DNA from 2 places in the Sulfitobacter sp. 1A12056 genome. Region 2 is predicted to be linked to the other one. Evidence: riboswitches for the same ligand, from Rfam matches in the RefSeq annotation. Region 2 holds a riboswitch; the other holds the start of a gene.

Evidence for each region. A riboswitch is a leader RNA that binds a small molecule or an ion and turns the genes downstream of it on or off. The one in region 2 is predicted to bind cobalamin.
Region 1: it holds a riboswitch for cobalamin, as region 2 does, so the genes downstream of both, ACGYLD_RS05435 (CbtB-domain containing protein) here and ACGYLD_RS09770 (DUF1636 domain-containing protein) in region 2, are expected to answer to the same signal.

The regions. Positions count from the first base shown of each region.
Region 1 covers NZ_JBIFFY010000002.1:217,026-223,998, reverse strand. Annotated here, with positions in the region: gene ACGYLD_RS05455 (rhodanese-related sulfurtransferase) at 1-332, opposite strand, end outside; gene pncA (bifunctional nicotinamidase/pyrazinamidase) at 431-1,027, shown strand; gene pncB (nicotinate phosphoribosyltransferase) at 1,097-2,389, shown strand; gene ACGYLD_RS05440 (PAS domain-containing protein) at 2,393-3,403, opposite strand; cobalamin riboswitch at 3,569-3,786, shown strand; gene ACGYLD_RS05435 (CbtB-domain containing protein) at 3,820-3,990, shown strand; gene ACGYLD_RS05430 (CbtA family protein) at 4,204-4,887, shown strand; gene ACGYLD_RS05425 (hypothetical protein) at 4,899-5,411, shown strand; gene ACGYLD_RS05420 (DUF1636 domain-containing protein) at 5,484-5,858, shown strand; gene cobW (cobalamin biosynthesis protein CobW) at 5,855-6,889, shown strand; gene cobN (cobaltochelatase subunit CobN) at 6,896-6,973, shown strand, end outside.
Region 2 covers NZ_JBIFFY010000004.1:374-7,346, reverse strand. Annotated here, with positions in the region: gene urtB (urea ABC transporter permease subunit UrtB) at 1-975, opposite strand, end outside; gene urtA (urea ABC transporter substrate-binding protein) at 1,052-2,338, opposite strand; gene ACGYLD_RS09780 (CobW family GTP-binding protein) at 2,694-3,326, shown strand; gene ACGYLD_RS09775 (GTP-binding protein) at 3,340-3,771, shown strand; cobalamin riboswitch at 3,797-4,011, shown strand; gene ACGYLD_RS09770 (DUF1636 domain-containing protein) at 4,131-4,538, shown strand; gene ACGYLD_RS09765 (ABC transporter ATP-binding protein) at 4,535-5,317, shown strand; partial or broken gene ACGYLD_RS09760 (ABC transporter substrate-binding protein) at 5,332-6,182, shown strand; gene ACGYLD_RS09755 (iron ABC transporter permease) at 6,261-6,973, shown strand, end outside.

The sequences.
Region 1 (6,973 bases), on a different contig from region 2:
ACGTAATGGCCCACCTTGGCGCGGGGATCGACATCGGGCTGGCCCATCGTCACGATCTCGCGCTTGATGCGCACCTTCATCTTGCCGAAGGGCGGCTTGTCGCTGGGGGCCTCTTTCCACTCCAGATCCGCGCAGCCGGGCAGGGCGCGCAGATGGGCGATCACCGCGTCGATCCCGGCGCGCGGCCCGGCGATGGTGCCGTTCACCCCTTCGGGGGCCAGCAGCAGCGTGCCCATGACCGATTGCGCCTCGCAAAGCGCCAAAAGCGCGGGTTTGAGCGCGGCGGGATCGTCGAAGCGGGTGAAGTGATATAGGGCGGCGATGGTATACATGAGCGTCAAATAAGCGCTTCGGCGGCAAAGCTCAATCCGGCGCGTGCCATTGACCTACCCCATCCGCAGCCCTACCCCTTTTGGTAAGGAGAATGCCCATGACCCATGCCCTGATCGTGATCGACGTTCAAAATGATTTCTGCCCCGGCGGCGCGCTGGAAGTGCCGCAGGGCGATGAGATTCTGCGCGGCATCAACGCGCTGATGCCCGAGTTCGACGCCGTGGTGCTGACGCAGGACTGGCACCCGGCGGCGCATTCGTCTTTTGCCTCATCGCATAAGAACAACGGGCCTTACGAGGTCATCACCATGCCCTACGGCCCGCAGGTGCTTTGGCCCGATCACTGCATCCAGGGCAGCATTGGCGCGCAGTTCCACCCCGAGTTGCAAACCGACCGCGCCGATCTGATCATCCGCAAGGGCTACAACCCCGACATCGACAGCTATTCGGCGTTTTTCGAGAATGACCACCGTACGCCCACGGGGCTCGAAGGCTATTTGCGCACGCGCGGGATCGAGCGGCTGACCATGGTGGGGCTGGCGCTGGATTTCTGCGTAAACTTCTCGGCTGTGGACGCGGCAAAACTTGGGTTCAAGGTCGATGTGCGCGAAGACCTGTGCCGCGCGATTGATCTGGACGGATCGCTTGCCAAAGCCCGCGAAGGCATGCGCGCGGCGGGGGTGACGCTGGCCTGATTCCCCGCTTTCCCCTTGCCCATCTGCCCGACCCCTTGGCATGAAGGGGCATGCAATAAGGAACCTCCCATGGTCGACATCGCCACCCGCGTCTATAACCACAAGTGGAAGATCGACCCCATCGTGCGGTCGCTGATCGACACGGATTTCTACAAGCTCTTGATGTGTCAGTCGGTGTTTCGCAACAAGCCAGACACGCAGGTCACCTTTAGCCTGATCAACCGCTCCACCCATATCCCGCTGGCCAATCTGATCGACGAGGGGGAGTTACGCGAGCAGCTTGACCACATCCGCTCGCTCAGCCTCAGCCGGGGGGAGAGCACATGGCTGCGCGGGAATACCTTCTACGGAAAGCGCCAGATGTTCCGCCCCGATTTCATGGAGTGGTTCGAAGGCATGCGCCTGCCGCCCTATCATCTGGAGCGGAAGGGCGACCAATATGAACTGACCTTTGAGGGCAAATGGCACGAGGTCATGCTGTGGGAGATTCCCGCGCTGGCGGTGTTGATGGAGCTGCGCAGCCGCGCCGCGCTCGACCCGATGGGCAAGTTCGAGCTTCAGGTGCTTTACGCTCGCGCCATGACCCGCGTTTGGGAAAAGATCGAAGCACTGCGCGAGGTCGACAACCTTTCAATCGCGGATTTTGGCACCCGGCGGCGGCATTCCTACCTTTGGCAGGATTGGTGCGTGCAGGCGATGCATGAGGGGCTGGGCGATGCCTTTACCGGCACCTCCAACTGTCGCATCGCCATGATGCGCGAGCTTGAGGCGATTGGCACCAATGCCCATGAATTGCCCATGGTCTATGCCGCTTTGGCCGAGGATGACGCCGCCCTTGCCCGCGCGCCCTATGACGTGCTGTCGGATTGGCATGATGAGCATGAGGGCAATCTGCGGATCATCCTGCCCGATACCTACGGCACCAAGGGGTTTCTCGATCACGCGCCGGATTGGCTGGCGGGCTGGACCGGCATCCGCGTCGACAGCGGCGATCCGGCCACGGCGGCGCAGACGGCCATTGACTGGTGGCGCGCCCGCGGCGAGGACCCGACGACCAAGCGGGTGATCTTCAGCGATGGGCTGGATGTGGACAAGATCAAGGAGCTGCACGCGCAGTTTGCGGGCAAGGCCAAGGTCTCTTTCGGTTGGGGGACGTTGCTGACCAATGACTTCCGCGGGCTGGTGCCGAATGATGCGCTGGCGCCCTTTAGTTTGGTCTGCAAAGCGGTCAGCGCCAATGGGCGGCCCACGGTCAAACTCTCGGACAACCCGAACAAGGCGATGGGGCCGGCGGATGAAATCGCGCGTTACAAGCGTGTTTTCGGGGTCGGAGAGCAGGCCGCGCAGCAGGTGATCGTTTGACGGTCAGCCTTCGCCAAGGGCGGCCACGGGGAACTCCGCCGTGGCAATCAACCCTTCGGGCTGCCAATCGTAGTGCAGGGTGCCACCGACAGCGCGGGTCAAGGACTGGATGATCCGCGAGCCGCTGTTGCGCGGAGATTTGATGACCTCCGGCCCACCTGTTTCGCGCCAGACAAACCGCATGCGCGCAGGCTCCTGAAGGATGGTGATATCCAGCGATACCCGCCCGGTATCGGAACTGAGCGAGCCGTGTTTCACCGCATTCGTCGCCAGCTCGTGCAAGGCCAGCGTCAGGGGGGAAACGAGGCGGTGCGAGATCAGCGGATTCGCCCCGGTGAGGTTGATCTGATCCTCGGTGGCCGAGGTATAGGCCCGCATGATCGGCCCCATCAGCGTCTCGAAATCCACCTCATGCTGGTCGCTACGGCCAATCGTGTCGAAATGCGCCGCGCCCAAGGCGGCCAGCCGCTCGATCACCTTGTCGGCAAAGGCCGCCGGGGACGGCTCCTCACGAGCGGTCAGGCGGACCATGGCGGTCATGACGTTGACGATATTGCGTAGCCGGTGCAGCAATTCGTCATCGGCCAGTTGCCGGTGCTCCCGCTCCACCCGGCGGCGTTCGGAAACGTCGAGTTGCGAGCCGAAGAAATAGATCAGATTGCCGTCTTCGTCATTAATCGGCCCCAGTTGTAGGGCGTTCAGGAAGCGGCTGCCATCCTTGCGGTAGTTCACGATCTCAACCGTGTCGACCCGGCGCGCTAGTAGGATTTCGCGCACCGCATCGACGCTTTCGCGCGTGGTTTCCGGACCTTGCAGGAAACGGCAGTTCTGGCCCACGATCTCATCCAAGCCATAGCCGGTGAGATCGGTGAAAGCGTCATTCACATAGACGATGGGATTGTCCGGCAGGGTCGGGTCGGTGATGCACAGCGGCAGGCGGGCATAGCGCACGACCTTGCCTAGAACGTCTTCGGTCAGGGTCTGCCGAGCGGCGGAGACCGTGTTGTCGTTCATGAATTCCCGCCCCTTGATCGAAACTGGCCGTCAATGTGCCCTGCACGTGGCTTTTGGGTCAACCCGCATACTGGGGGTTGGGCCATATTTATCTACTAAATGCTGTATGCGCCATACGGTTCCGCGAGGTTCGATAAATGCGGCTTGTCAGGAAGGGCCTAAAATGCGTAATTGAGGGCGCTTGGTGTCCCGAAAAGCGCCTTTGAGTGTGGGACCGAAAAGGGAATTCAGTAAGGGGTCGCCCGACCCTGAAGCCGAAGCCGCCCCCGCGACTGTAAGCGGAAAGCCAATGCCCCTCGTGCCACTTGTCCTTTCGGACGGGGAAGGCGGGCAAAGGCCACGACCCGCGAGCCAGGAGACCTGCCAGGCAAATGAAACGCTAGATGCCGTCGGGTGTGACGGTAAGGAGATTGAAGATGACGACGATGATTAAGACCGCCGGTGCCACGCGCAGCAAACTCGTACCGGCGCTGTTTGCCGCCGTATTGGGTGTGGCTCTGATGGCGCTGACCGGCCATGTGCAGGCCGCAGCCCTGCATGATGCCGCCCATGACGTGCGCCACGCGACAGGCTTTCCCTGCCACTAAGCGCCGCGTTCGGTATCACTGGGGTCCGGGCTGCCATGCCGCAGTCCGGCAGTCTGTGATTCTGGCTTTCTTTCCATGCCCGCCTCTTGCCGTTTCGCCTGCGTCTGCCCTTCACCGTGTGGGTAGGGCTTTGGCGCATCCTAAGGCTGGCTGATGGCTCGGCCCGCTTTTGGCGCGGCGCCGGGTGTTATTTCGCATCCAAGGATCATTGCGATGTTTTCACGTTTTCTGACTTCCGCCCTGTTCGCCGGGGCCTCTGCCGGCCTGTTGACCGGCCTGCTGCAACTCTATTTCGTGCAGCCCGTGCTGCTTCATGCCGAGCTTTATGAGACCGGCGCGCTGGTGCATTTCGGGGCCGACCCCGTCAGCGCGCATCCCGATTTGCCCGGTTTCGATGCCGTCCGCGATGGGTTGAGCCTGATCTTCACCATGTTGACCTATACCGCCTATGCGCTGATCCTTCTGGCCGCGATGAGCCTTGGCGAAGAGCGCGGCGCGGTGATTGATGGCCGCTGGGGCATCCTTTGGGGTGTCGCCGGTTTCGTGGCCTTCCACCTCGCGCCGGGGTTCAGCCTTGCGCCCGAAGTGCCCGGCGTCGCTGCCGCAGACATCACCGCGCGGCAGATCTGGTGGTTTGCCACCGCAGCGGCAGCGCTGGTGGCGCTATGGCTGCTGGCCTTTGGCAAGGGGTGGGGCGCGTGGATCGGGGCGGCGGTTCTGCTGATGGCCCCCCATGTCATCGGCGCTCCCGAGCCCGAGAGCTTCAGCGGCCCGGTGCCGACCGAGATCGGCGCGCTTTTCGCCGCGCGTGCGCTTGGCATCGGCCTTGCAGCCTGGGTTCTGCTGGGCAGTTTCGCCGGGTTCTTTTGGCAACGTGAAGGCGCGCAGAGCGCCTGAGGGAGGTCGAGATGGACAGATCACTGGCGCTATTCGCCATTGGATTGGTCTTTGGCGGTGGCATTGGTTTTGCCATCGCCGCAAGCAACGGTGTGACCTTCGACGGCCATGACCACGACGACCCTGCCGCCCATGGCGGCGGCGGGCATGCGGCCATGGATCACGGTGGCGCCGATCACGCGCGCATGCATGGCCAGCCCATCGCTCTGGCCGCCGAAGAGGCCCCCAGCCTTGCCATCCGCGTGACCCCCGACCCGATGTCGGGCCATAACCTTTTCGTTGAGACCGAAGGCTTCGCCTTTGCCCCGCAGAACGCCAGCGGCGAAAATCAACCGGGCGAGGGCCATGCCCATGTCTATGTCAACGGTGCCAAGATCGGGCGGCTTTATGGCCCATGGCTGCATCTGGCCGATCTGCCCAAGGGGGAAGTCACGGTGGAGGTCACCCTCAACGCCAATGACCACCGCCCCTTGGCGGTGAACGGTGCGCCGATTACGGCCCGCGAGGTGCTGACGGTTGAATAATCGCGCCGCCTCCCCTTTTCATGGCGGGCCGGAGCGCATACCCGGCACGCATAACCCGATGGGACAAGATCAATGAGCGCAACCCTACATGTCTGCATGACCTGCCGCGCCGGTGAGGTGCTGGAGGAAGACGCCCCGCGCCCCGGCGCGCAGCTTCATGCCGCCCTTGACGCCGCAGGCGCGCCAGAGGGCGTGACCATCGTGCCGGTGCAATGTCTTTCCGCCTGTTCGCAAGGGGCCGCCGTGGCGCTCTCTGCGCCGGGCAAATGGTCCTATGTCTATGGCCGCTTGACCAAGGAAGACGCCGCCGACATCCTTGCCGGAGCCGCCGCCTATGCCGCCACCGAAGACGGGCTGGTGCCATGGCGCGAACGCCCGGTCATCTTTCGCAAGCAAAGCCTTGCGCGTATCCCCCCTTTGACCCTGCCGCAGGAGCCTACCGCATGAGCGATCTCGCCAAAATTCCCGTTACCGTCATCACCGGCTTTCTCGGCGCTGGTAAAACCACGCTCATCCGCCACCTGATGACCAATGCAGGCGGGCGTCGCCTTGCCGTTCTGGTCAATGAGTTTGGCACCGTGGGTGTGGACGGTGACATCCTGAAATCCTGCGCCATCGACGACTGCCCGGCGGAGAATATCGTCGAGCTGGCCAATGGCTGCATCTGCTGCACTGTGGCGGATGACTTTATCCCGACCATCGAAGCGCTGATGGCTCTGCCGACGCGCCCCGATCACATCCTGATCGAAACCTCTGGGCTGGCCCTGCCGAAACCGCTGCTTAAAGCCTTCGACTGGCCCGCGATCCGGTCCAAGATCACCGTCGACGGCGTCATCGCGCTGGCCGATGCCGAGGCCGTGGCCGCTGGCACTTTCGCCGCCGATGTCGCCGCCGTGGACGCGCAGCGTCTGGCCGATGACAGCCTCGACCACGAAACGCCGCTTTCCGAAGTGTTCGAAGATCAGATTTCCTGCGCCGATATCGTGCTGATGTCCAAAGCCGATCTCGCCGGTCCCGATGGCCTTGCCAAAGCCCGTAAGGTGATTGAAGAGGAAAGCCCGCGTGAGATTCCGATCCTTGAGATGACCGAAGGCGTGATCGACCCCAAGGTGGTGCTCGGCCTCAACGCTGCCGCCGAAGACGACCTCGCCGCGCGCCCTTCGCATCATGACGGCCATGACGATCACGAGCATGACGATTTCGAAACCGTGGTGATCCCGATGCCGGAAGTGTCGGATGTCGATGCGCTGGTGGCCTCGATCGAGCGGCTCGCGCGTGAGCAGAACATCCTGCGCGTGAAGGGCTATGTCGCTGTCGAGGGTAAACCGATGCGCCTGTTGGTGCAGGCTGTGGGCGCGCGGGTGCGTCAGCAGTTCGACCGCCCTTGGGGCAGCGACACGCGCGCCGGGCATCTGGTGGTGATCGCCGAGCATGACGACATCGACCTTGCCAAAATCCGCGAGACTTTGGGAGCCTGATCGCCCATGCATGTCGTCTTTCGCGAAAGCCACGGGTTGGAGGATACCGACACCCCCTATGATCCGGGGCAAACCCCCGCCGAT
Region 2 (6,973 bases):
GTCCTCCTCTTCGTAGCGCTCATAAAAGACCGCGTTCTGCAAAGCGGTGTCGATATCATCCTGCGTTACCAGAGGCGGCACGCGGCCTGCCTCGGCAAGCGCGCGATAGGCATCCACACGCCGCGCCGGGTCATCCAATTGCGCCAGAGGGACGCCGCCCACCCGGCCATCGACGATATTGGCCTCCAGCGCCGCGCGTATCTCGCCTTGTGGCACGATTGCGGGGGCGAGGCCCGCCTCCACCAGCGTCTCATAACTTGCCGAGGGTGCTGCCGTGGGATCAAGAATGCGGGCGATGTTCCCCTCGGGCTGCTGTTCGGCCACGCCGGTCTTGGCCGAGAGGATCTGGCTCAGCACCGCCCGCGCTTCGAGGGAGGTGTCAGAGGAAAGGCTTTCAATCGCGCGGATGCGCTCATCAGCCGCCTGCCCAAAACGCGCGGTCAGGAAATTGGCCAATTGCGCCTTGCGCGCGCGCAGGGCGGGGTCATCCTCCCCGTCGAGGGAGGCCAGGAGCGGGCCAAGCTGGCTGGCATCGCTGCGACGCGCGATGCTTTCAAGCGCGGCGCGGCGGCGCGCAGGATCGGGATCGGACAGTTGAAACTGCACCAAGGCCGTGCCAATGACCCGCCGCACGCCACCATTGGGGCGCAATTGGCTGAACCCATCCGAGGGCGCAGTGGCCTCTTCGCCCGTATCGATATCCCGCAGCGCGAGTGTATCAGCCGCCTCGGCCCCAAAGTAGAACAGGCCCGAAGCATCGTCTTGCCAAACGTTCCGCTCGGCCCATTGCTCCAGAAAGACTGGCACCTGCGGCAAGTCCGAGGCCACCAGATCGTCCAATAGGACACCGACCGATTTACGCGAGGGTTTGACCACCTCCGCTTCGTGGGTCTGCAAAAGGGACTGGAGGTCCTGAGCGGATGCAAAACCGACAGAGGCCAGCAAGCACATCAGGCTGAGCAGCATTCGAACCATGAGGTATGGGGCTTTCGAAGAGGGAGTGGTCAAAACGGATGCCGGGCACGGCTGAGGACGCGCCCGGCTCTTGGGGTCAGTAGTTTGAAGTCAACTGAACGCAGGTCTCGGTCTCTTTGTTGTACATGCCGCATTCGAGGTCTTTCCAGTCGGAGACCAGAACCGCCGATTCAGGCAGGAAATCCGTCCATGCATCGCCCGGCACTTCTTCGGTCTGGCTGATGATGTCGAATTGGCCGTCTTCGGTGATTTCACCGATCAACACAGGCTTGGCGAGGTGGTGATTGGGCAGCATGACAGCCGTCCCGCCGGTGAGGTTCGGGAATTCCTGCCCATACATCGCCGCACGCACCGCATCCACATCCGTGGTGCCTGCTTCAGTGACCGCGTTCACCCACATGTTGAAACCGATGTAATGCGCCTCCATCGGGTCATTGGTCACCCGGTCTTCGCCCATCGCCTCTTTCCACGCAGCGACCCATTCGTCATTCTGCTCGGATTCAGCCGATTGGAAGTAGTTCCACGCCGCGAGGTGCCCCACGAGGTCAGCGGTATCGAGGCCCGAAAGCTCTTCCTCCCCGACCGAGAAGGCGACGACCGGAATGTCATCGGCAGAGATACCGGCAGCCGCCAGTTCTTTGTAAAAGCCGATATTCGCATCGCCATTGATGGTTGAGATCACGCCCACCTGCGTGCCATCCGCGCCCAGTTCGACCACATCCGACACGATCGTGGACCAGTCAGAATGGCCGAAAGGCGTGTAGTTGACGAAGATGTTCTCTTCGGGGATGCCCTTATCCAGCAGATATTGCTCAAGAATGTTGTTGGTGGTTCTGGGATAGACATAGTCAGTGCCCAGCAGCGCGAATTTCTCGACGCCCAGTTCCTCAAGGAAATAGTCGGTGGCCGGAATCGCCTGCTGGTTCGGGGCCGCACCAGTGTAGAACACGTTGCGCGAGCTTTCCTCGCCCTCATATTGGACGGGGTAGAACATCAGGCCGTTCAGCTCTTCCAGAACGGGCAGCGCGGATTTGCGCGAGACCGAGGTCCAAGAGCCAAAGATGACATCCACTTCGGAGACGGTGAGAAGCTCACGCGCCTTTTCCGCGAACAGGGGCCAGTCGGAAGCCGGGTCAACGACGACCGCTTCGATCTCACATCCCAGCAAGCCGCCCGCGGCGTTCTGCTGCGCGATCAGAAGCTCCATCGTGTCTTTCAACGTCGTCTCGGAAATGGCCATCGTCCCCGAGAGGGAGTGCAGCACGCCAACCTTGATCGGATCGTCGCAGGCCGCAGCGGCGGCTGATCCTGCGAGCAGAAGGGCAGCGGTCGCCGTGACTGTGCGTTTGGTGGAAAATTTCATGACGGTATCCCCGTTTGGTGTGCGGAGGAGCAAAGACGCGATGATGCCTCTTCCACACAGCGTTTATTGTTATCGCGCGCGGATGCCCCCCTTGCCGGACAACTCCCTTGGCGCCGCCCCATAGCGAGGCCCCTGCAGCCTCAATTTCAGGGCGCGTTGCAACAAGCCCTAACCCGAGGTCGCTTTCTGCGGCGCAGCAATAACGCCCTTCGATTGGGCGGTTTGAGGTGGACCTGCCAAAATTTGGGCGCTGAGCGCATGGATTTGGCACGCGCGGGGCATCGGCCTACGGGTTGCACCACATATTGTGATGTTATAACGTTACCAATATTATCCATAGCAGAGCCCGCAAACCATGCCCGCCACCGACAAACGTATCCCCGTCACCCTGCTGACCGGCTTCCTCGGCGCGGGGAAAACCACGCTGCTCAATCACATCGTCGCAAGCGAAGAGGCCCCCAAAATCGCAGTCGTCGTGAATGAGTTCGGTGAGGCCGGGCTTGACCACGACCTGATCGAAACCGCCGACGAAGAGGTCATTCTCATGCAATCGGGCTGTCTGTGCTGCTCGATCAGGGGGAATCTGTCGCGGACGCTGCAAGACCTCAAGCGCCGCAGGCAGACATGGCGCGTGCAATTCGACCGCGTCGTGATCGAGACGACGGGGCTGGCCGATCCCGGCCCCATTCTCCAGACCTTTTTAGCCGATCCCTATCTGGCCCGCAAATTCCGCGTGGACGGGGTGGTGACGATCGTCGATGCCGCGAATGGGCCGGACACGCTGGATCAGCAGTTCGAAGCCGTCTCGCAGGTGGCGATGGCCGACCTGCTGGTGCTCAGCAAATCCGACTTGGTGACCCAGCAAGCGCTCGCCGCCTTTGAAGGCAGGCTGCGCGACCTCAATCAAACGGCGCATCATCAAGGCCGAACGCGGGCTTATCCCGGTTGCATCGCTCTGGGGGCTCAGCGGTATGCGGCGGGCGGTTGATGCGAGCAACGTTATGGAATGGCTCACGCCCGTCGAGAAGTCCGATCCGCTTGACAACCTCTCGGGCTTCGCCGCGCCCTCGGCATCCGCGCCTATGATGCAAACCCACCAACATGATGCGCGGATCGGGTCGGCCTCTATCGTGCTAGACGCACCGATCCCGGCCGAGGCTTTCGACCTTTGGCTCGACACGCTGGTCAGGCTGCGCGGGTCCGATCTTTTGCGGGTCAAAGGCATCGTGCATCTGGAAGACGTCCCCACCCCCTTTGTCTTTCACGGGGTGCAGCATCTTTTCGATCCGCCCGTCCCCCTGCGCGACTGGCCAAAGGACGACCAGCAGTCCCGCATCGTCGTCATCGCCCGCGACATGACCAACCCCGAACTGAACCGCAGCCTCGATATGCTGCGCGCCCGGCGCGATGGGCCTGAGCGACAGGCGGGATAGCAGCTTGACCCGGCATGGCTCTTGGGCCACAGATCATGGCGATGGTTTCCAGCCGCCGCAGCGGCGTCTGGGATGAAAAGGGAATACGGTAAGGCAAGCAGCGCGCGCCGAAACCGTAACTGCCCCCGCAACTGTGAGCGGTGAGCGACCCCGGCAAAACCACTGAGCTTTAGGCTTGGGAAGGTTCGGGCGAGCGTCGATCCGCGAGTCAGGAGACCTGCCATCACCGGCACCGAGAGGGTCGTAATTGCAACTCAACCCAGACGGGGTGTCTGGTTAGGAGAACATGATGGCGACAGGGAAACTCCCCTGCTGTAGAACATGGCTGCTCGATCCCCCGCGCGTTCGCGGAGGTCGACATGGATACGCATCAAAACCACAGGATTACGGTTTGCACGTCATGCAAACACAAAGGCACGGATTGCCGCCCGGGCTTTGACCTAATCCAGAGGCTGAGCGCCGCAATCGCGGCAGCCGGCGCGGCGATCCCTGAGGATTTCGAGGTCGCGGGCGTGGCCTGTATGGCGGGCTGCGAACGCCCCTGCACGGTGGCCTATCATGCCAGCGCAAAGGCGACCTACCTCTTTGGTGATATCGACCCTGACGAAGACATCGACGACCTTGTGGCCTTCGCCCAGCACTATGCCACACTGAATGACGGCTGGTGCTCTTCGCTGGACCGCCCCGGCAAACTGCGCAAATCCACCCTTGCGCGGGTGCCCGCGGCGATGATCGAGCTGAAACCCAGCCACCTGCGCGTCTCATGAGGGCCGCCGATCTTGCGGTAAAGGATGTAAGCTGGGCGCCGGGAAAATCGGGCCAGCCGGTTCTACACCCGACGTCCTTTAACGTCGCAGCGGGTGGCGTTCTGGGTGTGTTGGGGCCGAATGGCGCGGGCAAATCCACCCTCTTGCGCCTGCTCTACCGTTTTCAACCGCCCCAAACGGGGTCAATCCATGTGGGCGGGCATAATATCTGGTCCCTCTCCGCCCGTGCCGCCGCGCGGCGCATCGCCGCCGTCTTGCAAGAACAGACGTCGTCCTTTGGGCTGACGGTCTTGGAGATCGTCCGCCTTGGCCGCACGCCTCATCGCGCGGCGTTTTCGACATCAAGCCGGAAAGACGAGGAGATCATCGACCGCGTCTTGGACCGGCTCAGCCTGCGCCCCCTCGCCCACCGCGATGTCGGCACCCTTTCGGGCGGGGAAAGGCAGCGCGTCATGGTCGCCCGCGCTTTGGCACAGGAGCCGCAGGTCTTGGTTCTGGACGAGCCGACCAACCACCTCGATATACGCCACCAACTTGAAATCGTGTCACTGATCCGCGGATTGAACATGACCATCGTCGTCTCGCTTCATGATCTCAATATGGCCGATGGCATCTGTGACGAGGTGCTGGTGCTGAAAGAAGGCTATCCGCAGGGCTTCGGCCCGCCAAATACGGTTCTGACCGATGATCTCGTCTCAAAAACATTTCGCGTCGACGCGCAGCGCGAGCGGCTCACCCCCAGCGGCGCGGCGCATTTCTCTTTTGCCCTTCCAGATTGAAACGGAAAACTCTTATGAAACTTACTCTCACCACCCTCGCCGCCCTGATGATCGCCGGATCGGCTATTGCCCAGACCACCGTTCAAAGCTGCGACCGCGAAGTCACCTTCGATCACCCGCCCCAAGCCGCGGTCGCCAATGACGTGAACCTGCTTGAGATGATGCTGGTGCTCGGCCTCGCAGACCGCATGGTGGGCTATACCGGCATCTCGGGCTGGAACAAACTGGACCAAGAGATGACCGCAGGTGTCGCGGCGCTGCCGGAACTGTCGGCGAGGTGACGCCGGAAACGCTCGCCCCCTTCGGCATTCAAGTCTATGAACTCACCGAAAGCTGCATCCATATCGGTCAAAAAGCCCCATCCTCGATGGAGGATATGTATAACGATCTGCGCAATCTCGGCACGATCTTCGACGTCTCGGATCGCGCGGAAAGCTTGATCGAAGGCTACCAAGCCGAACTCGACGCATTCCTAGCGGCGCTGCCCCCGATTGAGACCGCCCCCCGGGTCTTTGTCTATGACAGCGGCGAAGTTGTGCCCTTCACCGCCGGGGCCTATGCCATGCCGAACGCCTTGATCGAGGCCGCAGGCGGCACGAACATCATGAACGACCTTGAGAAAAGCTGGGCCACCGTCGGTTGGGAGGCCGTGGTCGCGCGCGATCCAGAAGTCATCGTGATCGTCAATTACGGCGAAGTCACCGCCGATCAAAAGCGCGCCTTCATGATGGAGAACCCCGCCTTCGCCGACATCGATGCCGTGCGCAACGACCGTTTCGTCGTGCTGGAATATGTCGAGGCCACGCCCGGCCCGCGCAACATCGAAGCGGTCAAAACCCTCGCCACCGCGTTTCGGGGGCAGTGAGCATTCATGACGTTTAAACCGCGATCGATAGCGCCTCGGAAACCCACGCGGGGGGTGTGGATCACTTGCCTGTTCGGCATGGCGATCCTGCTGGCATCGCTGTCGATTGCGGTGAGCGTGGGGGCCGTCGTGGTCCCCGTCGAAACCGTCTGGGGCATCTTGGCCAACAAGGCCGCCCCCGGCGCCGTGGCCGTGGACTGGTCCGCCGGGCGGGAGGCAATCGTCTGGAGCATCCGCCTGCCGAGAGCCATCCTTGCCTGTTTGGTCGGGGCGGGATTGGCGATCGTCGGCGCGAGCCTTCAGGCCGTCACCCGCAATCCGCTAGCAGACCCGCATCTGCTGGGCATCTCGGCAGGCGGCGCATTTGGCGCCATTCTGGCCCTGCTGCACACGGGGCTGTTCCTCGGAGGGCTGACCGTCCCCCTGCTCGCCTTCCTCGGCTCGCTCGGGGCGATATTGATCGTTCTTGCCGTCACGCAATTCGCGGCCGCCACCAGCGCCGACCGGCTGGTCTTGGCTGGCGTCGCCGTGTCCTTCATCGTCATGTCCGCTGCCAATGTGCTGATTTTTCTCGGCGATCCACGGGCCACACATACGGTCGTGTTCTGGATGCTCGGCGGCCTCGGCTTGGCAGGATGGGACAAACTCATCTACCCCGCCGTGATCCTGCTGGGCTGCGGCGCCTACCTCTGGCTCAGGTCCGGCCACCTGAACGCCATGACCGTCGGCGATGAAACCGCCACCACCCTCGGCATCCCCGTGGCGCGTTTCCGGCTCACAATCTTCGTCAT